One region of the Shewanella sp. KX20019 genome, then DNA from elsewhere that is predicted to be linked to it. Evidence: predicted binding sites of a transcription regulator. Region 1 holds the regulator's gene; the other holds the start of a gene.
What was found. The regulator LexA, encoded in region 1, represses DNA repair genes until DNA is damaged. The targets are predictions, from matches to a motif close to TACTGTATNNNNATACAGTA.

Region 1 (15,159 bases):
ACCATGCTGGAAACCACCATCATGCTCAATCCACCAGAGACATGGCGTGAGGGTATGACACTGGAAGGGATTATTAGCGAACTGCAGAAAACCGTCAAAGTGCCCGGCATGACCAATGCCTGGGTACAGCCTATCAAAACTCGTATTGATATGCTTTCTACCGGTGTGAGAACGCCTGTTGGTATCAAAATATCAGGTGCCGATATCGATGAGCTACAGCGAATTGGTACTGAGATTGAAGCTGTGGTAAGCAAGCTCCCTGGCACCGCATCGGCATTTGCCCAGCGGACCAGTGGCGGCCGTTATATCGATATTGAGCCGGATCTTAAAAATGCAGCTCGCTATGGTATGACGCTGAAAGATATCCAAGATGTGGTAAGAATGGCAATTGGTGGTATGCAAGTTGGCCAATCGATTCAAGGCCAAGAACGCTATCCAATCAATATTCGTTATCCGCGCGAGCTTCGCGATAGTCTTGAAAAGCTCAAAGACCTACCGGTACTCACAAAAACCGGAAAGTACTTACCCCTAAGTAATTTAGCCAGTATCACTGTTAGCGACGGCGCGCCAATGCTGGCCAGCGAAAATGGTCGCCTAATCAGCTGGGTGTTTGTTGATCTAAAGGATATCTCTATTGGTGAATATATCACTACGGCAAGGGCGGCGCTTGATGAACAGATCCAGCTACCGCCACGCTATAGCTACAGTTTTGCCGGTCAGTATGAGTATATGCAGCGAGTCGAAGCCAAAATGCAGTTAGTAGTACCACTGATGTTAGCGGTTATTTTCATGCTACTGATGATGACTTTTAGCTCCTTTATACAAGCGTCGGTGATTATGCTCAGTCTGCCATTTTCGCTTGTGGGTAGTGCATGGCTGTTGTACTTTTTGGATTTTAACTTCTCGGTCGCGGTATCAGTCGGCATGATAGCGCTTGCTGGTGTTGCAGCTGAGTTTGGTGTAGTGATGCAAGTCTATTTGAATAACAGCATCAAAGATCGCAAAGAGGCAGGACTATACAATCAACGCAGCGATTTATGTGAAGCACTCATCCACGGTGCAGTGATGCGTATTCGTCCTAAAGCGATGACTGTGGCTACTATATTCTTCGGCTTATTACCGATAATGTGGGGCACTGGTACCGGTAATGAAGTGATGCAGAAAATCGCGGCACCTATGGTTGGCGGTATGGTAACCGCCCCCTTGCTGTCACTATTTGTTATCCCTGCGATTTACCTACTCATATATGGTAGAAATCTAGATAGAAATACCCCAAAAAACATGTAGTACTTTTGTGTATTTCAACATTAAAAAGCACTGCTAAATGCAGTGCTTTTTTGATTTACACATCTAATCTGCGCAACTAAGTACCCATTCTTAATTCAATGATAGAGAACACCGCACCATTAGGATCATTGACCACCGAGAAACGACCAACATTGGCGATATCGGTAGGGGGAACACAAATCGCACCACCAAGTTCAACCACCTGCTTTGCCTTTGCATTACAATCGTCGACGGTGAAATAACTCATCCAATGCGCAGGCATATCACCCCACTCTGATGTCATTTTCAGCATCCCACCAATATCTTGTGTACCCACTTGCCACTCTGTGTATTCCATATTTTCCATGTTAGATGCCTGAGACCCCCAACCTAGCACTTTGCTATAAAAAGACTTAGCCGCTTCAGTCTGTCGACAAGCCAATTCAACCCAGCATAGCGTATTGGCTTCAGCCGCACGATGTGCACCAATATGATCTTTTGCCTGCCAAAGGGCGAATTTTGCACCTTCAGGATCCAAAATAGTTGCCATTCGACCAGACTCTCCGACATCGTGAGGCCCGAGCACAATCGTGCCGCCAGCACCTCTCACATCAACCAGTGTATTATCAAGATTATCTACTGCAAAGTAGATCAACCAGCGGCTTAAATCACCCGCTTTGACCATCTCATCAGGCAACTGGTACATAGCACCTAAGTCATCACCTTCAAGGTTGAACATACTATAGGTACCTTGTGGAACTGGCAGGTCAACAATACCCCAACCAAACAAACCGCGATAAAAAGGCTTGCTGACGGTGATGTCTCGCGATGCCAACTCAACCCAACAAGGCTGTCCTTGCAAATATTGATTCACTTTCATAATCCGTTCCACTCATCAAAGATTCCTAATGAGTTGAGTTAAGACCCATATTGAGTCCATGTCCAACCGGGGGACCTAAATGGTTGTCGGCAACTGGCAATTTCACTTTGCCTGTAAATTACAGTTTTCTTTCAAATTGCCGCTAATATATAGAGTATTAGAATTGTCATCACTACAACTTATGTATACTTGGACACTATGGACGATTATATTTATTTTCTATTATCATTAAGAGGGGGGGATTGTGGCTGTAATATCTCGTAGTTTTTATTACCTTTTCATCCCAGCACTGATGACTATAGTCTTCATTGTGGCAAGCCAGTATTTTATAGATATATGGCGCGATTGGATGCCAGTAGTTCGTAAACTTCCTTTTTACTTGCTGCCAATTTCAGCTATTTTGGCACTGCAGTTTAACTGCAGTCGACTCAGTTTTCTAGCAACACTACTGCTGGTATACATAGTGTATGAGCAGGGGCTCATTCTCGAGCATCTGCAGCCCCGAGACCTAGCGGAACCAATATTTCTATCGGGTACTTTACTGATAACCTTCCTTGCGATTAGCAAGGATAGGGCGTTATTGTCAGTTCATACAGCAAAAACATTAGCCAGTATCATATTGTGTTTTATCATCGGCTTTACGTGGACGATGTTAATAACCAAGGCCAGTCTGCTGACAGATAACCAACAGCTTGCATCCATCAGTTTACTCACGCCGATATATGTTCCAGTTGGCATAGCCAGTGCTGTTACCTGTATTTATGCTATCTGGCGAGCCAGTGGTATCGACTCAACCATTGCTGTCACACTCTTTATTTGGCTTTTCAATTACTACCAACCAGGTGAACTACCACTAGCACTGTTAATATCAATGCTCGCCGTTACTTATTTATTTGCTATTTTGACCCAATCATATCATTTGGCTTATCGAGATGATTTAACAGGGCTCTCTTCGCGACGAGCACTCAATACCATGGCGTTATCTTTAAATAGTCATTACAGTGTGGCGATGGTCGATATTGATCACTTTAAGAAATTCAATGACACCTATGGCCATGATGTTGGTGATCAAGTATTACGGTTAGTCGCGGGCAAGCTAAGTCTGGTTAAAGGAGGCGGCAAGGTATACCGCTATGGCGGTGAGGAGTTCACAATCGTATTCCCAAATAAAGATGCTGAATCAATACTGCCCCTGTTGGAAAATCTTAGGAGCGAAGTATCTCATTACAACATTGTACTTAGACACGAGCAGCGAAAAACAAGCAGCAAGTCAAATCGAAAAGATAGTGCCGCTAACAAGAGTAAGACCGTTAACGTCACCATCTCAATAGGTGTCGCTGAACATCATGGTGAATCTACATTCGATCAAACCATTAAACTGGCAGATAAGGCGCTATACATTGCCAAAAAGAATGGTCGTAATCGAGTTCATGCATAATCCGTTTATTTCCATCCTACCTGAAGATGCAGGATTAAGTAGGATGGGTATATACGCCATGCTAGCAGTAACTGCTAACATGGCAATATCGCTTAAATCAGATCGAATAGAAGTAGTAAATCTGCGATTTCATGCGGATCACTATGCCGCGAATAACGTCCAAGAATTGTAAAAATGCAATCGGTTTGGTACCACTTATCCACGCTAAACCTACCGCACCAACAGGAATGTCATAATCTCCAGTTTCGAGCAATTTTAGCCTGACAAAATGGTGCTTATTAGTAACATTTTTCCCCGTAGTTTGGCGGACGTTATCGTCAAGTGCGAGCAGTCGGCCTTGTGATTCACCCGTCGCTTCAACAATGCCCTCGACCTCCGCGCTAAAGACTTTACCTGGGTAGACTGCCGTTGAAAACTCCGCCAGCTGACCCACTTTAACATTGCGAATAGCTTGATGATTGACACGCATTAACACGTACTTTTCAGTGGTGTACATCTGCATTCTGGCTATCGCACCAACATACTGTCCTTCACGCAGAATGAAGTTTGTCACATAACCATCAGCAGGTGCGTACACCTTGGTGTTATCCAACTTCCACTGCGCCTGGGCAACATTTTCAATCTCACTATTCAGATCAGCTTGGCGGCTTTTAACTGCCAATTTGGATTTATCAATGTTGAGTAACGCCGCTTGCTCTGCACTAGTCGATTTTTCAACTTGTGTACGATAGCTACTCTGTTGCGCTATCGCTAAATCTACCGCCGTTTGTTGTTCATCTAACAGGCTTTTAGTCACCGTGTCGGGTACTACCCTATTCTGCTCCACATAGCGGGCGAGTGTCTTTTGTTTCCAGTTGAGGTCTTTCGATGCCCCATGCAATTGGTTCTCTGCAATACTCACATCTGCAATGGCGATCTCATGCTGCTTTATCGCCAACTTGACATCTTCATTGGCCAACGACAAACCAACCACTGTGCTTTGCTTGGCAACCAACGCCTTATTTAACTCTATCTGAAAAGGCTCATCATCAAGATCGTAAATCAGCTGCCCTGCTGTCACCTCTTGATTAGGGGAGACATATATATTGTCTACCTTGCCTTTGATTTGCGTGTTAGCGGGACGTAATTGAATATGAGGAGATTGCACTAAAGAACCGCCAGACATGTCCATTGGGGTGTAATTAAGCAGGCCAACCCAAACAAACATTAACCAGCCAGTACCGCCTAAATAGGCAAAACTCTTACTATAGATGTTCCACGGCATACCCACTAAACGTAGTAGGTAAATAAGCAGTGCCCATACAGCTAAACCTTCAAGCATGTTACAGCTCCTCTTTCACAGCAAGCTGAGAGTCAGCCGTTTCTTTTTCTCGCCATATATCTCGCACACGACGCAATGCTTTTTCGCTATCAACAAATGCAACAATCACGGCAAGAACCCACACCCAATGCCAGACAAAACCTATCCAGGTGAGTGCGGTAATGAGTCCTATCTGTTGGTGCTGTTTTTTATGCGCTTGGTTAATGGGCATTTCATGGATCTTCCAGAAGCCAAAAGCGGCTGCGGCAATCGTCAGCACCATCACAACACCTGCAACGCCATGTAAGGCGCTATCTACGCCGGTATCGACAAACGGCATACTGAATAAACTCATAAAACTAGACCTTAAAAACCATTGATTCAAAGAGCTATATTGCCCTTTCTATAAATTAGAACAAGCTAGAATACCTCTGTATATCATTAAACACCTATTTATGATTCAATAAGGTATCAAAAAACAGCATAAAAGTGACCATCACAATGGATACTGCATTTATTCGCTCTAGCTATATTGCAGCGGTTTTTAGGGGTGTTAAGGCTCACTATGGAATTGGTTTAAATGACTTGTCGATCCCTGCGGCACTATTTGAAGAGCAGATGGCACTAATTCCATTTAGTGAAGCGTCCAAATGGTTCACCCAACTAGAAGTGCTAACGGGTGAAGCTGACTACATGGTGAAAATCCAGCAATATCTGGATATATCAACACTAGAGATCCCAGGAAACTGGTTTCTGTCCGCGCCGGATCTGGCTATGTGTTTTCGGCGTATTAACATTGGAATTTGCAGCTTTCATTCAGGCGCTAGCTATTATGCGCTGCAATCAGGCAATATATTGAAATGGTGCTACAACAACCCTTATGCCAAAGACAGAGCTCGGTCACATGATTCACTACGGGTCGCTATTACCTTGTTTAATGCCATCAAACACTTTGCAGGCACTCATTACACCTTAAAAAAACTAAGACTCAGCGGTCCGCCGATTAAGCAAAAAGAAACAGAAGCTATATTTGGCTGCCCAGTGTCTTGGAATGCTCCGCAAACCGAATTATGGATAAGGATCGATGACCTACTAAGGCCATCACCGATGGACTATTTTAGCAGCGATACTTTAACGACTTCAGTCTCTCTCGCTCAATTTGAAAGCTATTTGAACATGCCACAACCCTCTGATTTACCGAAAGTACTGTACCAAATGATCAACTATGCTCGCTATTATGATCTGCCCACGCTGCTATCTGTGGCAAATTTATTTGGTGTTTCTAGACAACAGCTGCAACGGCGCTTACAAAAAGTAGGCTTTAGTTTTACCTACTTGTCGGGTTACATACTGTGTAATCAAGCAATCAAATACATGCAGGAAGGTAAAGATTTTGCCGAAATAGCCCAGCGTTTGGGTTACGCCAATGCCCATAGCTTTAGCCGCTCCTTTACCCGCTTTAGAAAGCAGACACCGACGCAATACATGAGCAAGATAAGCCGACTAAATAAAAAGCCTCTGTAATAGAGGCTTTTTATTGCTATATAGATGAAGATTTTCGAGGGTTAACCATATACCGGCAGAATCCCCGCCATCGCAAGTAAGTGGCAAGCACCCGTCACCAGACCAAAGAGGATGATGATAACAATCAATGGCGTGCCGCCTGGCACTTTGAAGCCTTCACTATCTGCAAAGATCTGGCGTGATCGATACGCCATCATAGCGGGCACTATTGCCGCCCAAATGGTGGCGGCTAATGCTGCAAAACCAATGGCAATTAAAAAGCCGTTAGGAAATAGAATCCCTAAAATAGTCGGCGGAATAAATGTCACTGCTGCGGTCTTTAAGCGGCCTTGGCGAGATTCATCGAAACCAAAAAGATCAGCTAAGTAATCAAACAGGCCTAAGGTAACACCGAGGAATGATGAGGCTACCGCAAGGTTGGCAAATAACGACAACATAGTATTGAGCCAACGACTCGCTATAACGTCAGACAATGCACCAACCAACACGCCCATATTGCCGCCTTGAGCGATAATATCAACAAATTGGCTACGAGGAATATTGCCCATAGTTGCCACTAACCAACAGCTATAAATGACCAACGCAATAAAGGTACCGATGAAGATGGCCTTAATAATGGTCTTTGGTTGATTACCGTAGTACTTAACCAGACTTGGCACGTTACCGTGATAACCAAAACTGGCTAAACCAAAGGGCAGCGCTGCCAGCAGGTAAGGCGCATAACTCGTTTCGCCATCAGGCACAAATAACTTAGCCGTATCCACATCGATCAGTAGATTACCAACTGCTAGAAAGAACGTAATAATCATTCCGCCAAGCATAATGGTGGTAATTCTATCGACCGCTTTAGTGCTGATAATAACAATTGACGCCAACACTGCTGCAAACACTAATCCGGCAACACTTTGCGGTAGATTAACTCCCAAGCCTTCAAGGCTATGGTTAACAATCGAGCTGCCACCACTAATATAGGCATAGGTCAAAATATACAGTACAAAAGCGATTGAGAGCCCATTGATGATGCGCCAGAACTGACCCAAAGTAGTTTTGGTTAAGGTGTCAAAACTTGCACCAGGTTTAAAATGTAAGTTAGTCTCAAGCAGCATCAATCCCGACACCAACATGCAAAACCATATGCCAACCAGCATCAACATTGAGTAGCCAAACCACATTCCTGCGCCAACAACCGGCAGGGAAAACATTCCCGCGCCAACGGTTGTACCCGCAATAATCATTGCGCCGCCTAATAGCGATTTACCTGCGACTTTATTTTTAGCCGCATTCATATGATTCGCCATTAAACTTTTTGCTCCGCATTAACACTATCGACTATCGTTTGCCTTACTGATGAACGTAGCAGTAAATTGGCTCTGTCTTTTATACGTTTGATATCACTACACCCTTCGCTATCCGTTAGATGACCTAACTCTTTTAATTTGACGCTTAGCGTAGCGTATAGCTTCTTGTCATAGAACTCCGGTGCCGTAATACCGTGAAGCGCTCCCAGTCTTTGTGCAAGGCGGTGACTATCACGTTCAAGCTCCGAGCGCTCCATGTTAGGTTTTACTGCCAATAAGTTAAATAGGATGGCGTAACGTTGCATCGTTTCGTCAATCGTTCCTGACAGCAGTAGCAGTTGATTCACCTTGTCATCGGCGATCTCAAAATGGCCATTTTCAACAACTAGCCCTTGTGCCACGAAAATATCTAAAATACTTTGCGTGTAAGTCGCAGGGTCTTCAACTCCCATAAACAGCTCAGCTTTCAGCAACGGATAAAAATCATTCACAAAGCTAAGTACGTCATCACGAGTGCAATGCTCTTTACGCAGCAAGCAAGCGGCGATTAGAGAGGGGACAACCATTAAATGAATAATGTTGTTGCGATAATAAGTCATGGTAATCGCGATGCTGTCGTCGATTGAGATAATATCCCCGAGCGAGTCGCTTTCGATCTGAATTTTCTTCAGTTCCAAACCATTCGATACTAGGTCCTTACCGCTACCCTCTGGTACCGACGTATATTCGGTATAAGGCAGCTCTTTTAATAACGTAAGGTAAAGATCTAACTGCTTTTCGAGCTGACTGCGCTCTAATGCATTTTGCTCAGATGCGAGCAAAACTAAGCTCGTTAACGTTACCGCACTAACCGCAGCAGCATCGTTAATATTAGTCATCACCTGCCCTGCAAGCTTGTTCACTGCGGGGGTTAACCATGTTGGTTTCTGTTCTGGCTCTTGAGCAACATCTTCGCGCCAATTTGGCACTTCATCGTTCAAGAAGTTGTGTAGGGTTATTGGCTTACCGAAATTCACATAACCTTGGCCAAAATTACCTAACTTGCGAATAGCACCAAACACTTGCCAAACCGACTCTTTTTTCTTCTTTTTACCACTTAACTCTTTGTGGTAAGTGGCGACTTCCATGACATGGTCATAGCCGAGGTAAACTGGCACCAAAGTGACAGGACGTTCAACCCCACGCAAAACACTATTCAGTGTCATGGCAATCATGCCTGTTTTTGGCGCTAATAAACGACCGGTTCGCGAACGACCGCCTTCGGTAAAGTATTCAACAGAGTAGCCTTTAGTGAAAAGCTGATCCAAATACTCACGGAATACCGCAGTATAGAGTTTGTTGCCACGGAAACTACGGCGAATAAAGAAGGCTCCACCACGGCGGAACATCGGCCCAGCAGGCCAAAAGTTAAGATTAATACCAGCGGCAATATGCGGTGGCACCATGCCTTGGTAATACAGAATATACGACAGTAGGAGGTAATCCATATGGCTGCGATGACATGGCACATAAACGATTTCATGACCATCATGGTGCAACTGGCGGACCTGTTCAGCCCCCTTGATGTTGATCCCTTTATAGAGCTTATTCCACAACCAGGTCAGAAAACGTTCAGTGATGCGCACTAAGCTATCGGAGTAATCTGCGGCGATTTCATCTAGATACTCCATCGCTTTAGCACGAGCTTCTGTTTCGGAGATTTTTTTATTAACCGCTTCCTCTTTAATTGCCCGAGTGATTGATTCTGACTTTAACAAAGCATGAAACAGAGCTTGGCGTTTTGGAAGTTGAGGCCCGGTCATGACTTTACGCTGACGCTGAAAATGCACTCGTGCAACGCGGGCAAGTTTTTGTGCAATACGCTTATCGGTGCCGTGCTCGTCTGCCATATAACGCAAAGAAACAGCATTAGAAAACTGCACAAAGCTATGTCGACCCAAAAATAAGATCATCAAGCACTTGCGTAGCCAAGTTGGATTTTGGCGCTCCAATACGGCGGCACGCATGGTGTCGTTTTCTTTGCCCGGCGTTCGTCCCCAATAGAGGCTTACCGGAACCAACTGAATATCTAATTCTGCGTTTTGCTTATGCACGCTTAACAAGCGTTTAAAGCAATGCAAATACTGCTCAGCACTTTCCCTTTCACCAAATAATGGCTTGCTACCTTCAAGGCAGACAACTCGCGGCGCACTCACCCCATTGACCTCTAGGTCATCGTAAGGGCTAGGCAAACCGAACTTACCGGTCATTTCACTAAGGGCTGCTATGTCACTAACAGATTCTGTTTTCATGACATAAACGAGTGGTTTGCTTGGATCAAGATTGAGGTCTTCAAAAGGATCGTGGGGCACAACAATAGTTTGCACGAGCTTTTTTTGGATCCAGCGTAATGATTTAAACCAGAGAGAGTCTTTTTTCGACATGATTCGCTTGCAGTAATGGTCGCTTGTAATACGTCATAGAATACCAGAATTCCCAACTGTTTGCGCTACTGCTTTACAATCCCAATGGGAAACACTAGTGCATTTATGGAACAGTGACTTAGCTTATTCTCGGTGTACAGCTAGTCGATTAAGTCTGGTTCTGCCCTGTTAAAGCCCAATAAATCTAGCCCTAACTTATATGTGGGATTCAGTTTAAGAGTGAATGCCCGTTTCATTGCGATCAATAAGTTAGTTGAATAGTGCACTTGCATATAGAAAGCGGCCCCTATACAGAAGCCAATAAGCAGGCATAAAAAAGCCTCAATAAAGAGACTTGGTATTACTGCCTATACAGCGGGCTTAGGTGGGATTAAGCAATGGAGTCGTTCGCTATATAGGACTTATTCTTATTGGCTACTTATCGTATTTAGCTTGTCGTTCCTCAGCTTCTTTGTCCCACGCTGGAAGCACTGTTTCGCTAAACGTTGCCTTTTCTGCTTCTAGCTTATCCATATCTAAACCAATCGCTTTTTGTGCTTTTTCTTTGGTCGATATATCCGGGATAGCTACGGGCTGCTTAACGCCCTTTTCACCTAACAACCTAGCAAGTTTAACCCTTGCGTCGGCTGATAAATCAATCGCTGTCCCTAATACCCTTAACGCTTCTTCAGGGTTGTGCATTGCTATGCCGTGTGAAGCGGTAGCATGATCCCAACGCCATTGAGAATGTCTAATATCATCCTGTATTGGCTTTAACTCTGCTGCCGTTGCTCCGGCCTTAATAGCTGCGCCAGCTTCATAATGAGCGTGTACTAACTGAGTTTCGACCCAGTCTTTAAGCTCGTTAATCATTGCCTGTCGGTTTGCAACAACAGCTAACATCTGCTCTTTGCTCTGTTCGTGACAATTAGCGCAACCCACCTCGAAACGGTCAAACGGGTTTCCAACCTGATGATCGGTAAACTTTCGGCCCTTTGCGTTGGTGATCTTTGGCATGTGACAATCAATACAAGTAACATCGTTTTGACCATGAACGCCTGAACTCCAAGTTTCATAATCCGGGTGTTGAGCTTTCAACATTGGTGTTTTTGATATTTGATGCGTCCAATCTACAAACTCTATAGAGTCGAAGAACTCTTCCACGCTATCGGTATCGACGCCATTATCCCAAGGGAAAGCCGCTTTCTTGGTTTCTTTCTCGAAGTAGTATTCAACGTGGCACTGACCGCAAACCATAGCTTTTTTATCGGTTCTAGAGGCATCGTCCCAATTCTTACCTATCTTATCCATTGCCCTTTGAGCGAATGGTCTAGATACGCGAAGTTTAGACGAACCGGGTTCGTGACAATCCTGACAACCGATAGTATTAACAATCTCAGATCCTGCCGCGCTCCATTTCTCACTGAAGAAGCCGTCTTCACCCTGTTCTGTAATCATACGGGGGACGTCTGGGCCTTTACACGACCAACAAGCCATAGGCTGTAAATCTTTGTGGTCTGCGTCCGGGCTTCCAACCCTTAGCGTCCCTCTGAGATCTGTTACTGCGTATTGATGCCCGCGCGGGGTGTCATAATCTCTTGAAAACGCATAACCCGCCCACAACACGGCAAGGTTAGGATTTTCTTTAACTTCGTCGATTTTCTTGTCTTGCTCTATCGTCTTTTTCCAAGTGTTATATTGCTTTGGAAATTTCTTTTGATATTGCTCACTGCGAGGATCTAGTTGTTCACCTGCGAAAGCGGCGGTACATATAGCGCTTATGACTAAGCCAATGGTGCTTAGTTTGAGTATTTTATTGTTCATCGTTTAACCCCACGTTTCTATTCTGAGCCGTATATTAAGCGAGACTATTCAATAAGATAATTCGGAAGTTTTTACTTAAAGAGTAAGAATTAATGAAGCCTTACCAACGGACATAAAAAAGCCCCCAACGAAGGAGGTTTTTTATATTCAATTGGTGTGGTGCACTTAGATCTTGAATTCGGGTTGAACGCAGCTTTCAATCTTAAATGCCAAACATATTAACATTAACTTGGTTAATACTTGCGCGAACCAGAATACTGTATATACTGACAGTTACTGTATGGAAAGACAGGCTTAATTATGAGACCACTTACACCACGCCAAGCTGAAATTTTAGAGCTTATTAAACGCAATATTTCAGACACAGGTATGCCACCAACCCGTGCCGAAATCGCAAAACGTTTAGGCTTTAAATCTGCCAATGCAGCCGAAGAGCATTTAAAAGCTTTAGCGAAGAAAGGCTGTATTGAGATCATACCGGGAACTTCTCGAGGCATTAAGCTAACTCAAGAAGATACCGAAGAGGCCGATCTCGGTTTACCACTTATTGGCCAAGTGGCTGCAGGCGAACCGATTCTGGCTCAAGAACATGTAGAGCAACACTATAAAGTTGATCCTGCGATGTTCCGTCCAGCAGCCGACTTTTTGCTACGAGTACGCGGTGACAGTATGAAAGACATCGGCATCCTGGAAGGTGACCTATTGGCGGTTCATAAGAGCCAACAGGCTCGTAATGGCCAAGTTGTTGTCGCCCGTGTTGAAGATGACGTCACGGTTAAGCGGTTTGAAAAGAGGGGCAACAAAGTCTTCTTACATGCCGAGAATGAGGATTACTCACCGATAGAAGTCGATCTGGCAAACCAAAGCTTAAGTATTGAAGGTTTAGCCGTTGGCGTGATCCGTAATGGAGATTGGCAATGAACAAATTATTAGGTGTAAGCCCGCGTCACCCTGGCCTTTGGCAAGATATACCCAATTCGACGATGTCTAAAAAGACAGATATCGAAACTATGATATCTCATACTCAGGGACGCAATGAATTAAAACAGATCTGTGGTCAACTGGCTCAACTGAGCCTGCAGGGTCGCTGGATTGTATTAATTAGCCCACCTAATATCGGTTACAAACAGATGCTAGCTTCAGCTGGCGTACGGATGGATAGGATCCTACTTGTACATGCCAAAGATGAAGTAGAAACACTTTGGGCGATGGAAAAAGCGCTCACCAGCGGGACATCGAGTGCAGTGATAACCTGGACTAACGAGTTAGATGCACGAGACAGTAGACGACTGCAGCTAGTCGCCAAGAGCGCTCAAGCGGTAGGTATCATCATTGAAAATGCGAACACTCACTTACCTGACAGCACAATAAACGCACAGGGCGAGCCATTTAATCAAGGCTCTTTGTTCACTGCAATGCATTAAGCATTTATTTATATTACAGTTCTAGTCTTTAACTAAAGCTCCCTACTCGGGAGCTTTTTTATTCCTACCACTAAACAAATGAATCAAAAAGTGATCTTGATCAATATTTCAACACCAAGTAGTGTAGGTACTGATAACAACGATATTTTGTTATATCCGAACGATTTAGTCGTCGGTCTTTATGTATGACTGTAGATCCTTTAAGAGTATATGAAGACTGAGATCGGCCTGATATATTTCAGCCGTAGGTGCCACCGTGGTTACACCAACCAGTATCAAGTACTGGAACTAAATAAAGTCTAATCGATAGTCGAAAACTAAAATAACGACACGATAGATAAACCACTCGCGCACTTTGAAGTCATCGTTGCTTTTTTGGGAACGAAGAGTTTACATAGAGCAGAGACTTACTGTGTGACTCTTCTTTGTCTTGTTGACAGAGGAGAAGTCTAGTGAAGCAATTGTTGTACTGTGTGTTGGCGCTAATATTTTCGCCTGCACTTTTTGCATCAGAAATGCCATTTAATATGACAGAGGGTGTGACGGAGATCAGTGGTAAGGTTTATAACCTCCACATGATAATCCTTTACATCTGCTGTGCTATTGGCATTGTTGTTTTTGGCGCAATGATTTATGCCATGATCAACCACCGCAAATCAAAAGGCGCTGTCGCCGCCAACTTTCATGAAAGCACTAAAGTCGAGATTTTGTGGACTGTAGTGCCTTTTATTATTCTTATTATCATGGCTATTCCAGCAACCAAAACCTTGATTGCAATGGAGGACCCCAGTAATGCTGAGCTCACCATTAAAATTACAGGTTCGCAGTGGAAATGGCATTACAGCTATTTCGATAAAGACGTTGAATTTTATAGTTTAATGTCGACTCCTAGAGAGCAGATCGAGGGCACCGAAGCTAAAGGTGAACACTATTTGCTCGAAGTAGACAAACCTCTCGTATTGCCGATTAACCGCAAGGTGCGCTTTCTAATGACTTCAGATGACGTTATCCATTCATGGTGGGTACCGGCTTTTGCGGTTAAAAAAGATGCTAACCCTGGTTTTATTAATGAAGCTTGGACGCGGATTGATAAGCCCGGTGTTTACCGTGGTCAATGTGCTGAACTTTGTGGTAAAGATCATGGCTTTATGCCAATTGTTGTCGAAGCACTCACAGAAGAAGACTTTGATAAATGGTTAATTGCTCAAAAGGAACAAGCGAGTAATGCTGAAGCTGCAGCTCAAGCAGCACTTTCGCAAACCTTGACCATGGAGGAGCTGATGGCTCAAGGCGAGCAGATCTATCTGGCTCGATGTGCCGCTTGTCACCAACCTAATGGTGCAGGTCTTCCAGGCGTATTCCCTTCTCTTATTGCTAGTCCAATTATCAAAGGCCCCATCGCTGATCATATCGATATCGTATCGAATGGTATGACGGGCACTGCGATGCAAGCATTTGCTAAGCAGCTGACTGCCACTGAAATCGCGGCGGTAATTACCTTTGAACGTAATGCTTGGGGCAATGACTCTGGCGATACGGTTCAAGCTGCCGATGTCAGCTCAGCAGCGTCAGGTACTGCAGCAAGCAGTGATACTGCCGCCGCAGTACCAGCCACTTTACCTGCTACCCTACCTAAAACCGAGCAAGCTGCAGCGAGTGAAGTCACAACTGAAGTTGTTGCAGACGTTAAAGCGGTTGCTCTGGATGACTTAACCATGGATGAGCTTATGGCCATGGGTGAGAAGGTCTACATGACTAGTTGCGTTGCTTGTCACCAAGCTGCGGGAACGGGTTTGCCTGGCG
Region 2 (15,159 bases), 1.3 Mb from region 1:
GTCTTGTTGCTGCTGGTATCTATCCAAATCCACTCCCACACGCCCATGTTGTTACTACGACTACGCATAAGACCTTAGCGGGTCCTCGTGGTGGTTTGATCCTTTCTGCTATTGATGATGAAGCGATTTACAAAAAGCTTAACTCAGCAGTATTCCCTGGTGGTCAAGGTGGTCCTTTGATGCATGTTATCGCTGCTAAAGCGGTTGCATTTAAAGAAGCACTAGACCCAGAGTTCACGACTTACCAAGAGCAAGTTGTCGTAAACGCAAAAGCAATGGCACGCACGTTTATCGAACGTGGTTATGATGTTGTTTCTGGCGGTACTGATAACCACCTATTCTTGCTTGATCTAATCAGCAAAGATATTACCGGTAAAGAAGCTGATGCAGCGCTCGGTAATGCCAACATTACCGTCAACAAAAACTCAGTGCCTAATGACCCACGCTCACCGTTTGTGACATCGGGCCTGCGTATTGGTTCTCCAGCCGTTACCCGTCGTGGTTTTGGTGAGGACGAATCTGTGCAGTTGACTAACTGGATGTGTGATGTGCTTGATGACATTTCAGATCTTGCAGTTAGCGAGCGAGTAAAGTCGCAGGTTCTTGAATTGTGCGCTAAGTTCCCTGTTTACGGTTAACCTTAAGCGTTAAATCAGGTAAACTTTAATGGCCGCATTTATGCGGCCATTTTTGTTGGCAATTTATAATGATGATTCTAAATCATTAACGAAATACTTCTAATACCTGACCGGAGGCCAGATGCATTGTCCATTTTGCAGCGCAACAGACACTAAAGTGATTGATTCGCGACTTGTCGCCGATGGCCATCAGGTACGTCGCCGCCGGGAGTGTGTGCAATGCCATGAGCGTTACACTACATTTGAAGGTGCTGAACTCGTGATGCCACGGGTAGTGAAACAGGACGGTAGTCGCCAGCCTTTCGATGAAGAGAAATTGCGCGGCGGCATGCTTAGAGCGGTCGAGAAAAGACCGGTATCTATGGACCAAATAGAGCAGTCTTTAACTAAGATTAAGTCAATGCTGCGTGCAACAGGTGAGCGTGAAGTTAAATCAGAGCTAATTGGTAACTTAATGATGGACCAATTGGTCAATTTAGACAAAGTTGCTTACATCCGATTTGCATCCGTTTATCGCGCGTTTGAAGATGTGTCGGAGTTTGGCGAAGCTATTGCGAACTTACAGCAGTAGTACTATCTGCCTATTACCTTATTGATTAATCGGAACTCATTTCACTATGTGGTCAACTGAAGACAATCAAATGATGAGTCTCGCTATTGAGTTAGCGCAAAAAGGACTCTATACCACCCGCCCAAATCCTTGTGTTGGCAGCGTATTAGTTAAAGACGGTGTGATTGTTGGTGAAGGTTACCATATTCGTGCTGGTGGCCCACATGCCGAAGTCTACGCGCTTAATATGGCGGGTGATGATGCTGTTGGCGCCACCGCGTACGTCACATTGGAGCCATGTAGCCATTATGGCCGAACCCCGCCTTGCGCCAAAGCATTGATCGAAAGCAAAGTTAGCCGCGTTGTTATTGCTGTGACCGATCCTAACCCACAAGTCTCTGGTCGTGGTATTAGCATGCTCCGTGATGCGGGTATTCAAGTTGACGTTGGTTTATTAACCGATGCTGCTAAGCAGGTTAACTTAGGTTTTTTGAAAAGAATGCAGCAGAGCTTACCGTGGGTGACCGTAAAGCTCGCCGCTAGCCTCGATGGTAAAACGGCATTATCGAATGGCGAGTCAAAGTGGATTACTGGTCCTGAAGCCCGAAGAGATGTACAGCGGGTGCGCGCAAGACATTGCGCTTTGATCACCGGCATTGAGACCGTTTTTGCTGATGACCCCAGTCTAAATGTCCGCCATAGCGAATTGGGATCTTTATCAAATGAGATCGCCCCAGCAGAACTGCATCAACCGCTGCGTGTAGTATTAGACAGCCAAGCACGGCTCGGCGCTGAGCTAAAGATGTTTTCCATCGACAGCCCCATTTTACTCATTAGTACTTGTGACTATCCTGAGAGTGTTAAGTCGGCGTGGCCAGCTCATGTTAGTCACCAAGTATTACCCGCCAAAGAAAAGCGAGTTGACCTTATTGCTCTGCTCACTTTACTTGGCAAAACCTGTAACTCGGTGTTAGTCGAGGCTGGTGCTACGCTTGCTGGTGCGTTTGTTAGCGAGCACTTAGCGGATGAAATTATTTTATACCAAGCAATGAAAATACTCGGTGCTCAGGGGCGAGACTTACTCGCATTACCTGATTTTGAAACCATGTCTCAAGTTCCAAGTATTAATCTAATAGATGAACGTAAAGTGGGAAAAGACACTCGCTTGACGTTAAGAATGAGTAATTAACTTTATGTTTACCGGAATTATTGAATCTGTAGGTCATTTACGAAAAGTTGAACGTCGCGGTGATGATATTCGATTAACCGTTGCCAGCGCTAAGCTTGATCTGTCGGACGTTAAACTCGGAGACAGCATTGCAACCAATGGTGTATGTCTAACCGTGGTTGAGCGACTTGCAGATGGCTATGTTGCAGATATCTCAGCTGAAACGGTTAGTCTTACAGGTTTTGCCAATTATGCAGTAGGCACTGCGGTTAATTTAGAAAAGGCAGTCACGCCAACCACAAGGTTAGGTGGCCATATGGTCAGTGGTCACGTAGATGGTATTGCGCGCGTTGATGACCGACAAGTTCGTGGCCAGGCGCTTGAGTTTTGGTTGTCGCCTCCAGTTGAGCTGGGTCGCTATATCGCTCACAAGGGTTCAATTACCATTGATGGTGTAAGCTTAACGGTTAATGAGGTGCAAGGGCATCGATTTAGACTAACCATCGTGCCGCACACCGCGGGAGAAACAACCTTGGTAAACCTAAAGGCAGGCGATAACGTTAATATTGAAGTTGATCTAATTGCTCGTCATTTAGAAAGGTTGATGAGCTATTCATCTGATCAAACAGAACAACAACCTAAGTCTGAAGTTACCATGGAACTGTTAGCTCGCTCGGGTTTTTTACGTTAAAAACTGGCTTAAGGCGATTTTAAAGATAAAATTTATCTTAAGACGCTCAAAAAAATAATCATTAAATTTATAGGCTGCTTTGCCAGCATAGGCATAAAGGTTAGCGACCTCAGCTAACTGCAGCAATACAATATAAAGGTCTAAACATGGCGCTACATAGTATAGAAGAGATCATCGAAGATATTCGTCTAGGTAAGATGGTTATCTTGATGGATGACGAAGATAGAGAAAATGAAGGCGACCTGATTATGGCTGCTGACATGGTGACGCCTGAGGCGGTTAACTTTATGGCGACTTTCGGTCGTGGCCTTATTTGCCAAACGTTGACTAAAGAACGCTGCCAGCAGCTAAACCTGCCTTTGATGGTCACGAACAACAATGCACAGTTCTCAACCAATTTTACGATGTCTATTGAAGCGGCTGAAGGCGTAACTACCGGTATATCCGCACAAGATCGCGCCGTTACGGTTAAAGCGGCTGTGGCCAAAGATGCTAAGCCTAGTGATATTGTTCAGCCTGGCCATATATTCCCATTGATGGCAAAAGAGGGCGGAGTACTTATTCGCGCTGGTCATACAGAAGCGGGTTGTGACTTAGCTAGGCTTGCGGGTTTCGAAGCTTCATCAGTTATTGTTGAAATCTTAAATGATGACGGCACCATGGCGCGTCGTCCTGATCTTGAAATTTTTGCTGAAAAGCACGGTTTAAAGATGGGCACCATTGCCGATCTAATTGAATATCGCAACACTAAAGAAACCAGCGTAGTACGTGAAGCGCAATGTAAATTGCCTACGCGTTTTGGCGAATTCGATATGTTGACTTTCCGCGACACCATCGATAATCAACTGCACTATGTATTAGTCAAAGGTGCTGTGACTGAGAACATGCTTGTGCGTGTTCACCTGCAAAATACCTTTAACGACCTATTACATTCCGAGCGCGATCAGCAACGTAGTTGGCCGTTAGAAAAAGCAATGCAACGCATTAGCGAAGACGGTGGCGTACTGGTGCTGCTCGGGCATCAAGAACATAGCAGTGACATTTTAGCTAAAGTGAAAGCATTTGAAGCTGAAGATAACGGTAGCGCACCGGTTGCTCCTCAGTGGCAAGGAACTTCACGTCAAGTCGGTGTAGGCTCACAAATTCTAGCGAATGTAGGTGTGACATCAATGCGCTTACTGAGTTCACCAAAGCGTTATCATTCGCTGTCGGGCTTTGGTTTAGAAGTAACTGATTATATAGCAGAATAAAATATTATCTTGGAGGTAAAAACCATCCAGGAGGTAATTTAGTACTTTTCTTATAAATTGCATGGGGATCAGCGTTAATGGCTGTGGTATCATACCGCCTCTTCCGCCCCCATGCTGGGTAATTAAGCTAATTTAGGTAAGATAAATGAACGTAGTTGAAGGTAATATCGAATCGAAAAACGCAAAGATTGCGATTGTAGTTTCACGTTTCAACAGCTTTGTTGTAGATAGTTTGCTTGATGGTGCGGTAGACACTCTTAAGCGTTTTGGCCAAGTTGCAGATGAAAATATCACTGTAGTTAAAGTGCCTGGCGCGGTTGAATTGCCACTTGCTGCACGTCGTGTTGCTGCAAGCGGGAAATTTGACGGAATAATTTCACTTGGTGCGGTTATCCGTGGTGGTACACCTCATTTTGATTTTGTTGCAGGCGAATGTAATAAAGGTTTAGCTCAAGTTGCTCTTGAATTTGATACTCCTGTTTCATTCGGCGTTTTAACCACTGATACTATTGAACAAGCTATTGAACGTTCAGGTACTAAAGCAGGCAACAAAGGCGGCGAAGCTGCTTTGGGTCTGCTAGAGATGGTTAACGTGTTGCAAGCACTTGAAGAACACCTGTAATTTAGGACAATTTAATGAAGCCTTCAGAGCGCCGAAAGGCACGTCGTTTAGCGGTTCAGGCCATTTACTCTTGGCAGCTAAGTGGCAACAATATTGCTGATGTTGAGCATGAGTTTCTAACTGAACAAAATGTTGATGGTGTCGATATAGCTTACTTTCGTGAGTTATTGGCTGGCGTAGCAACAAAGAAAAGCCAATTGGATGAGTTAATCACTCCATTTTTGGTTCGTCCTTTAGATGAAGTTGACCCTGTCGAAAAAGCGATTGTTCGCTTAGCGACTTATGAGCTGACTTTCCGTAAGGATGTACCTTATAAGGTAGCGATTAACGAAGCTATCGAGCTTGCCAAAACATTCGGCGCTGAAGATGGACATAAGTTCGTTAACGGTATTCTGGATAAGCTAGTAGCAAAAACTAAATAGTAAAAACGGCATCTTCGGATGCCGTTTTTGTATGACTAAAAAGAGCACTGCAGTTGTATGGTTAGTGATGGGTATTTGATCGCTGGATATACCGAACGCAACTTAAATAATCGCTAAGACTCTCTTGTTATTTGGCGCTCTTTTTTCTTCAAACCACCTCCTAATTTGTGATTGGTATTGTGAAAGAATTTCAATTAATCGAAAGCTTTTTTACTGGGCGTGCCCAGTCTCGAAAAGATGTGGCGCTCGGCATTGGTGATGATTGTGCCATTGTTGAACCCGCTGAAAATAAGTCAATTGCGATATCGTGTGACACACTAGTGGAAAACGTACACTTTTTTCCTGGTATGCCAGCAAAAGATCTGGGGTACAAATCGCTAGCTGTTAACTTATCTGATCTTGCTTCTATGGGAGCCCAGCCGGCTTGGATGACATTGGCACTTACCCTGCCTGAAGTTGATGAAAACTGGCTTGCGGATTTCAGCGCGGGGCTGTTTGAAATTGCAGAGTATTATGGTGTTGCACTCGTTGGTGGTGATACCACTCGTGGTCCACGAGCCATCACCATTACCATTAATGGCCAAGTACCCAAGCATTCTGGTTTGACCCGTAGCGGCGCCAGAAATGGTGATTGGATCTACGTTACCGGCACATTGGGGGACTCAGCGTTAGGACTCGATCTATTACGTGAAAAAGCGACCTGCAATGAGGACGATAAAAGCTATCTTATTAATCGTCATTACAGACCGACTCCAAGAGTATTAGCGGGCCAAGCACTGCGCACGCTAGCATCGAGTGCTATCGATATATCTGATGGCTTAATCTCTGATATACAGCATGTATTAAAAGCCTCCAATATCGGCGCGACACTAAATGTCGACAAATTACCATTATCTGAACAGTTAAAAGCGAATGTCTCTGCTGAGATGGCGCTAAGCTATGCGCTAACCGGTGGGGAGGATTATGAACTACTCTTTACTGTCTCTGAAGCGCAAAAAGGCGCACTAGAGATCGCACTGGCTGAAACCGGGGTTAAATTTACTCAAATTGGCCAAATTTGCATGGGTGGCAAGTTGAAGCTGTTGTTAGATAAACAGCCATTTGAACCGATTAACCTTGGATTCGAGCATTTTAAGTGATGAATTTACTTTCAAAAGATACAGCGCTGACTAAACTGTCTCTTAAAAATCCCATCCACTTTTTGGCATTAGGATTTGGGTCTGGTTTAGCGGCCAAGGCTCCTGGTACCTTTGGTACTATTGCGGCGATACCGCTTTACTTATTAATGGCGCCACTGAGTTTATCTTGGTATGTCGGTTTGACGCTTTTAAGCGTCTTAATCGGTTTTTATATTTGTGATAAAGCTGCAAATGATATGGGTGTGCATGATCATGGCGCTATCGTCTGGGATGAAATTGCAGGCTTACTTATCACTATGATCGCAGCACCTGCTGGCTGGCAATGGTTGCTCGCGGGCTTTGTGTTGTTTCGTTTTTTTGATATTTTGAAACCTTGGCCAATACGTTGGCTTGATGCCAAAGTACATGGTGGCTTTGGCATCATGATTGACGATGTACTGGCTGGTATATTCTCATTGATGTGCTTGCAAGCTGCAGCTTACTATCTGCTATAAAGCGGCCGTCTGATGCGCTACAGATTGTAGAAAGCAAAAAGGAGCTACTGTTAGCTCCTTTTTTAATGGCGTTTACGTAAGCTAACTTTAATCTCCATTAACTGAGTAGTAGCTCTTTGGCATTGGCAAGGGTATTGCTGGTAATGGTATCGCCTCCCAGTAAGCGAGCTAGCTCTTCAACTCGCTGCTCTTTATCTAGAGCGATCATCGAGGTTTCTGTTTTCCCCGCCTTACTGCTCTTATTCACAAACATATGCTGATGGCCGTTTCCTGCAACTTGCGGCAGGTGTGTCACACAAAATACCTGCGTCGACTCGCCTAAGCTGCGTAACATTCGGCCGACCACCGCCGCTGTTGGACCAGAAATACCGACATCGACTTCATCAAAGATAAGCGTGGGTGTCGCAACTTTTTTAGCGGTTATTACCTGTATGCCAAGTCCTATTCGTGAGAGTTCACCACCTGAAGCAACTTTAGCAATAGGTTGCATAGGTTGGCCGGGATTGGTGGTCACTAGGAAATCGATGGAATCACAACCATGAGGACTGATGACAGCTTCATTAAAGTTAACTTCGATACTGAACTTGCCCTTGGGCATGCTCAGTTCATGAATCGATTGAGTGACTTTCTTATCTAACTCCTTAGCATATCGGCCACGGCTTTGGCTTAACTTCTTTGCATGGTTCAAATAGGCTTGCTGACTATGTTGCAGTTGATTGCGGATCTCATCAAGTTTATCTTCATCAGAGCCAAGCTCGCTGAGTTCATTCAGCAGGCTTTGATGGTGATCATACAGCTCGTTAGCATTGACATGATGCTTGCGCGCCAGTTGCAGTGCTTTAGAGATCCGTAGCTCTAACTGTTCAAAGTATTCAGGGTCTAGCTCTAAGCCATCTAAATATCGCTCAAGCTCACTACTACTTTCTTGTACTTGAATTAGCGCATCATTGAGCATGGCGACGACACTGCCTAGCTCTGCATCATAACTTTCTAAATCTTGCCCCTGACTGATTGAAGTATTGAGTAATGATTCAACACTCGCTTGATCATTATCTTGCAATATAGATAACTGACTACGACAGAGCTCGATTAACGCAGTGCTGTTGGCAAGTTTTTTATGTTCAGCCTCAATGGTTTCAAACTCACCTTTAGCAATGGCAAACTCATTAAGCTCTTCAACCTGATAGTGCAGCAGTTGCTTACGTGCAAGTCTTTCATGCTGTGCTAGCTCTAGTTCATGCAACTGCTTCTCAACGATTTTACATCGATGATAACTAGTGGATACCGTATCGAGTAACATCTTATGGTTGGCATAACTATCAAGCAGAGTGAGTTGATGTTCGCTTTTTAACATTGCATGGTGGGCATGTTGGCCATGGATCCCAATGAGCAGCTGTCCGAGGGATTTTATTTGGGCCAGCGGAACCGGATTACCATTGATATATGCGCGTGAGCGGCCATCACTATTGATTGTTCGCCTTAAAATACACTCATCATCTAGTTCAAGATCGTGGTCTTCTAACCAGCGCTTTGCCAGTGGAATATCAGATAAGGAAAACCTTGCACTCACTTCTGTTTTAGTTGCACCAGGTCGAATGGTATTAGCGTCGGCGCGATTGCCGAGACATAAACCTAGTGCATCAATAGCAATAGACTTACCCGCACCCGTTTCACCGGTGATACTAGTCATGCCGGCTTTAAAATCGAGTTCCAAAAAACGCACAATAGCAAAATTGTTAATGCTGAGCTGACAAAGCATAGTGATGTCCTATCCGAAACACTGTATTAATCCACAGTATATACTGATTTTATATACAGTACAGTGCCAGTTGATTAATTAATCGATATCGGTACATTGTTAAACGGTAGCTATCGTTTTTACAGGAAATTAAATTCAATTAATACAGTTGCTTGATGCAAGGAGGCAGCTACCTGATAATTTTCAACAAGATTTATGAAAGTATCAATTTGCTATAACGTTAGCATAGAGTCTTGTTGTCGTTGTGGAATAACTGGATGTAAGGGCATTGATAACACATTAAATACTAATGTAGCAGGTAGGCTTCTAAAAGCGGTAAGCTTATAAAAGTGAGCAGGGTGCCTAGTAATATTCCCTGAGCACTGGTGATCACTTGGATGTGGTAACGCTGTGCTAGCAGGTAGACGCTAGCAGCAGTGGGAAGCGCTGCTAGTATAACGCCCATGGCAATTAATTGTGGATCAATGTTCAGGCCGAGCATGATCAAGTAAGTTATTAAAGGTTGAAAAACCAGTTTGATGATATTGATAGCGCTGATCTCGGTGAGCTGCTTGAGGCTAATAATGTGGCTTGAGGTTTGGTATTGAGCTGACTTTGCCAGCACCATACCAATCGCAAACAGAGCACAAGGGCTTGAAGTCATACCAAGTTGACGGATGATTAGTGCAATACTTTCTGGTAAGGCAACAGTTAACGCTGATAGTCCAATCCCCACCATACTACCTACTACAATAGGGTTTTTTATTAAGGCGAGGCTAATGATTATTAATGCTGAACCTTGTTTATTTCGACCTATTATCTCTAATGACACCAGCGTGATGGCAAAAATTAGCACCGACAATAAACTGGCGATAGCCGCTGCAGCCAATGCTGACTGATTGCCTGGAAACAACATCGCCATTAGGGGAATACCAATGAAAGCAGTATTGCCAAAAGTGGCATTCAGCGCTCGCATAGATGCTAGCGCATTTTGTGCTGGACTTAGCCAAAGTGAGATTATAAATGTTATCACGTAGCTAATTAGCATGGCGCCACTAAAACCGGCAATATAACCCCAGTGCAGAATGTCGTTGATAGGGGTTTGGGCCAAGGTGATTAACATAATAGCCGGAAACGCAATATAGTAAACATATTGGTTTAAGACTTGATCTGTTTCAGCGGGCAATAGCTTTGATTTTTGAACAAAGGTGCCTATCAACATTATGCCGAATACAGCAAGGAGTGGCGTGATGACTGCTGGCATATCATTCTCTAATGGTGGATTTAAAAAACGGGTAAAAGACGCATAAAATTGAGCTAGAACATTACCATAGTTGTGCTTTGCTATACTATTGATCTTAGGTCGTAGCCGATCCCCTTTGTATACCCATCCTACTTGAAGATGCTCGTTTCAGAGGCGTTGTGCCAGTTCAATTCTAGGCGCGTTAACGTAGAAATGGTTATTCCCTTTTAAATTAATGCAACAACGAAGTGGGCTTGCACAACGCCTTCTGCGATGCGTTTTAATGGGCTTGACTCCGTGTTATTGATTTTACTAAGGGAACGACCATTAGTGGTAATCAATGCCTTGATTAAAGCCCATTAAACTCCCACTGAATCCTGCATCTTCAGGTAAGATGGGGATATTTTTAAACGGCAGGATTTATATCGATGAATAGCAATATTGGCTTGGAATTACAGCTGATCTATCAATTTGTCCATTTAGTTAATGCGGGTAGTTTTTCCCAAGCAGCTAAAGAGTTAGAGATGCCAATTGCAACGGTAAGCCGCAAACTGACTAAATTGGAAACACAGTTAGATAAGCAGTTATTAATGCGTAGTACCCGTAAGCTTCGCCTAACGGAAGAGGGGATAGCGCTGTTTCAGCAGTATCAGGCTATTGTCTCTCAGTTTGACAGCATCAGAGGTGCAGCGGTGGATAAGCCGGAAGGTACCTTAAGAATAGCTGCTCCTGTATCAATTATTTCGATGATCTTCATACACGCCATTAATGAGTTTTGCGAAAAGTTCCCCGACATTCAGCTGCATATAGTGCAAAATAATAACGTGATTGACCTAATTGACGAAGGTGTTGATGTTGCAATTGTTGGTGGAACTCAACCCGATTCGTCTTGGGTTTCGAGTTCTCTTGGCGTGCTCAATTATGGTTTATTTGCTTCTGCAGACTATATGGCTAAAGCACCTAGCTTGTGCCATCCAAGTGATTTGGAACAACACGCCTTGATTAAAGTCTGGCCACTATTTAACTGGACACTAAAGCACTCATCAGGGGAGAGTTTTTATTATGATGGGCCGGCCAAACTGACATTGAGTGAGTTAAATGGTGCTGTTAGAGCTGCAGTTGATAATGGTGGGGTGTTATACGGTCCAACTCTTTTTGTGAAAAACCAGCTTAAGAGCGGTCAATTGATGACACTACTACCTGACTGGATTGGCGAGAAAAGGCGGATTTCAATCTTGTACCATCAGCGTAGCCATCAACCTTTGAAGGTAAAGCTATTTATTGAGTTTATGCAGTCGAAAGCGGAACAGTTGTTTTCAATGGACAGTTAAATGCTGGAGATAATAGTGATGAAAAGCTAGAGCCGCTTTGCTGTTAACAGAGCGACTCTTGTGCCATTTTACTCTACTGGACCGATACCAATATTTGATATGCCGACGGCAACCACTTCTCGGCGGAACTCTTTGACAAAATCGGCTTTAAGGTGCGGGTGCTCTTCGATGGCTTGCAGAAGTAATTCTTGTACCTCCTTTTCCTCAACCATAACCTCATGGTTAAAGATGTAATCATCTAATTCGGTTTCATTTGTAAACTCTTGCTCACAGGTCGCTTCAATATAATTAGCTACCGTGGCAGAGGATAGTTTGCTGATATTGGTGATATCTTCTTCAACCTTGCTTTCTAATGCGCTTAGCAAAGACGTTAAGGCGACCGCTGCATCCATTGCTGGGTAAACACCGTAGACGTCAAAATCAGCAGGCTCTGGCGTATTATCTTCAATACGCTCCATCTGTATCTCTAAATTGAGCTTGAGCTTATTGTCATACATAGACTGCCAAAGCAGGTTTAGCAGTGTATCGAGCACCTTGGGATTGCCAAATTCACACACTTCAGAAAAAAGCTGATAATTGGGCAGCATGCGCTGACATAGTGCGATAGCAAAAAGTTTCTTTTGCGCTAGCGATAGCCCTTTTAAGCGTTGAAAAAAGCCCGGTTTATTTGTCATCTTTTATTTCCACTGATAGCTGGGTGATCACTTGATTAGCGGCTGATTCTACCTTAGTTAGCTCATCAAGTAACTCAAGGATTTCAGGTTCTATATCTTCTACGGCAACACCACGCTTTAATCCTGACTCTATCTCTTGGCAAAGTTGTTGGGTTGTAGGGACACCACAATAACAGCTTGCACCGTGCAGTTTATGGATACAGGTAAGCATGCTTTGCTGATCAAAGCTCGCGAGTGCGCTATTGATATGCTCCAACGTTTCAGGCAGTGATTTTAATAACATCTTCAGCATATCTATTGCTAAGTCAGGTTTGTTATTGGCCTGGGACAAGCACAGTTCCCAATTTAAGATACGCTGATCAAAATGGGTGAACTTAGGTCTGCTTTTCCATTTATGGATCACATCTCTGAGTGCTGCTTCATCAATAGGTTTGGGTAAGTATCCGTCCATACCACTCGATGATATGCGCTCACGCTCTTCAGCGATAGCGTGGGCGGTTACCGCTATAATGGGGGTATTGCGATTTGCTGAATTCTGTCTTATCTGTCTAGTGGCACTAATGCCATCAGTGCCAGGCATCTGAATATCCATAAAAATAAGATCGAAACTGCGCTGCTTTGCAATTGTGACTGCAGCATCACCATTATCGACGATGATCACATGGGTCACTAACTCTTTTAGTAGTGTGTCGATAAGCTTTAAATTGGCCGGATTATCGTCAACCGCCAGTACGGTTAAGTTTTCTCTCACCTCGGGAGTGGCTTGCATTGCAAGCATTGGTAAGGCTTCTGCTTCAAGTGATGACTGCGGATCTATTAAGCTACTCGATAGTTTTTTCTCACCAATAGGCATGGTGAGTTGCTTGTCGATATAGGGGCGGATTTGTGAAAAGAGCTCTTCACTTTCTACGCAGTTGCTGATCAACATTAAGTAATTAATTTTTTGCTTGGCAACTTTAAGTACATCAATAGCGTTGCCCCCAGCAGCGATCCCTTTACAACTAAAGAGCCCATAATCAAACAAATGACTTGACTGGGTTACAATAAATTCGAGCTGTTTGCTACTGGCAACATTGGTGACTTTAAGCCCCCAGCGCAGCAGCATACGTTCAACGGCATGATGTGATAATGGGTTTGGTTCAAACAATAAAATGCTTTTATTCTTAAGCGTGCCAATCGGCAAAGTATCGCTGATGGGATATTGGCTTAGATTAAGTGGTAGTGAAAACCAGAAGGTAGAGCCTTGCTGTGGCTCGGAGTTACAGCCTATTTGGCCGCCCATGCGGTTCACCAAGCGTTTGGTGATTACCAGCCCGAGCCCGGTGCCGCCAAAGCGTCTTGAAATGGATGAATCGGCTTGGCCGAAAGCTTGGAATAAAGAGCCCAGTTTTTCAGCATCAATACCAATCCCTGTATCAATAATTTCACTGCGGACATGTACTTTTCCGTCGGCTATCTCTTCGAGTTGCATCTTAAGCTGCACACTGCCACTGTCGGTAAATTTAATCGCATTGCCCACCAAATTGGTCAGGATTTGGCTAAAACGCATTGCATCGCCAGTTACATCCTCTGGAATGCGCGGGTCAACATCGACCACCAACTCAATCTCTTTTTCTTGTGCACTGCTAGATAACATCGTCACGGTTTCTTCGATGACTTCACGTAAAGAGAACGGCATATTCTCTAACACCATCTTGCCCGCTTCCAGCTTAGAGAAATCCAAAATATCGTTAATGATACTAAGCAGATTTGTTGCACTGCCCTCAATGGTGCGAATATAGTCTTGCTGACTGGAGTGCAATGGCGTTTTTAACAACTGTTTTGCAAAACCAATAACACCATTGAGTGGAGTACGCAGTTCATGGGACATGTTGGCTAGGAATTCTGATTTAATTCGACTCGCCTCCAGTGCTCGCTTTTTGGCGATGTCTAGTTCAACGTTTTGGATCTCAATCTGTTCAAGAGTTTCCCGCAAATCAGATGTGGCTTGGTCAATATTTTGTTGCATCTCATCATGGTATTCGGACAATGATCCTGCCATGGCATTGATGCCGCGTTTGAGTAAGTCTAGCTCACCAATGAGGTTGCCTGTTAAACGGGTGTCAAGTTTACCCTCACGAATTTTTGCCACCACTCGTACCATTTCGGTAATGGGTTGGGTGACGTTTTTAACCAATCTGAATGTAAAGAATAGGTTCAGTTGCACTCCAATAAGTACAATGATGAATGCGGCTACAGCGGCTCGATGTTGTTCAAGCAGCGCATTTTCTCTATTGATCAATATCGATATGTAACCGAGCTTAACCGTCTCTATTGAGATTTGGTTGTTATTTTCATCGAAGGTATCGACGGGATTGATGGCGTTGTTTTTAAAAATAGGGCTGCGCAAAATCATGCTGTCACCAACTTGTTCCAGTTCAGTTCTTAGCATAGAACTGAGCGGTTTGTCGTAACGCATGACTTCATGGTTTTTATAATGGTGCGAGGTTACGACAACGCGGTTGTTGACATCAAAAATAGCAATAAATTGCACTAAAGAGGCTTTGTTGAGCTGGGCGGCGGTGATTAAACGCTTGGTGGTTTCAAAATCTTTACTGTCTAAACCTACCTCAGCGGCAATGGCTAAAGGTTCGATGATATTACTTGCTTGCTCTATGAGTGTTTCTTCAAGTTCATAGAATCTATTTATGGTAAAATAACTGCCCAATAAAATACCCACTAAAATAGTCGGAGCTAGCGCCAATACCAGAACCCATGAACGTAGGCTGTACTTGGTCATATTATTGGCTTCATTCATGAGACGTTTGCGTTACCGATAAATATAGTGAGAGTATTCGATAGACTGCCAGTAACAGCCTGTGTTGGCCAGTTTTTTTATCTATTTAGAGAGTAAAATGGCACAATTTTTTAAAGCAAAACCAAATAGATCTAAACAATTATCCTCTAAATTGTCTTTAGCGGTGACAAAGCTGGATCATCTCGGTGCAGGTATTGCTCATCATCAAGGTAAGATAGTGTTTATCAACGGCGCTCTTGCTGGCGAAACCGTGCAAGTACAGCTTACCGAGCAGAAGAAGAAGTTTTCTAGAGCAAAGCTGTTAAAGGTTGAAAATCCATCAAGCCAGCGGGTCGAGCCCCCGTGCCCGCATTATGAACAATGTGGTGGCTGTGATTTGCAGCATCTGGATGTTGATGCTCA

Region 2: the regulator LexA is predicted to act here: its motif matches at 8,775-8,794, upstream of recN (DNA repair protein RecN).

What each region holds. Positions count from the first base shown of each region.
Region 1 covers NZ_CP068437.1:336,380-351,538, reverse strand. The annotation lists gene JK628_RS01570 (efflux RND transporter permease subunit) at 1-1,287, shown strand, start outside; gene JK628_RS01565 (VOC family protein) at 1,364-2,146, opposite strand; gene JK628_RS01560 (GGDEF domain-containing protein) at 2,391-3,584, shown strand; gene JK628_RS01555 (HlyD family secretion protein) at 3,682-4,905, opposite strand; gene JK628_RS01550 (MFS transporter) at 4,907-5,239, opposite strand; gene JK628_RS01545 (AraC family transcriptional regulator) at 5,386-6,408, shown strand; gene mtr (tryptophan permease) at 6,450-7,706, opposite strand; gene plsB (glycerol-3-phosphate 1-O-acyltransferase PlsB) at 7,706-10,129, opposite strand; gene nrfA (ammonia-forming cytochrome c nitrite reductase) at 10,544-11,932, opposite strand; gene lexA (transcriptional repressor LexA) at 12,233-12,853, shown strand; gene JK628_RS01520 (cell division inhibitor SulA) at 12,850-13,356, shown strand; gene coxB (cytochrome c oxidase subunit II) at 13,809-15,159, shown strand, end outside.
Region 2 covers NZ_CP068437.1:1,603,567-1,618,725, forward strand. The annotation lists gene glyA (serine hydroxymethyltransferase) at 1-638, shown strand, start outside; gene nrdR (transcriptional regulator NrdR) at 760-1,209, shown strand; gene ribD (bifunctional diaminohydroxyphosphoribosylaminopyrimidine deaminase/5-amino-6-(5-phosphoribosylamino)uracil reductase RibD) at 1,256-2,377, shown strand; gene JK628_RS06995 (riboflavin synthase) at 2,382-3,047, shown strand; gene ribBA (bifunctional 3,4-dihydroxy-2-butanone-4-phosphate synthase/GTP cyclohydrolase II) at 3,194-4,297, shown strand; gene ribH (6,7-dimethyl-8-ribityllumazine synthase) at 4,443-4,919, shown strand; gene nusB (transcription antitermination factor NusB) at 4,934-5,341, shown strand; gene thiL (thiamine-phosphate kinase) at 5,521-6,480, shown strand; gene JK628_RS07020 (phosphatidylglycerophosphatase A family protein) at 6,480-6,974, shown strand; gene recN (DNA repair protein RecN) at 7,072-8,733, opposite strand; gene JK628_RS07030 (AEC family transporter) at 9,020-9,976, opposite strand; gene JK628_RS07035 (LysR family transcriptional regulator) at 10,384-11,286, shown strand; gene JK628_RS07040 (YjaG family protein) at 11,355-11,960, opposite strand; gene barA (two-component sensor histidine kinase BarA) at 11,950-14,757, opposite strand; gene rlmD (23S rRNA (uracil(1939)-C(5))-methyltransferase RlmD) at 14,855-15,159, shown strand, end outside.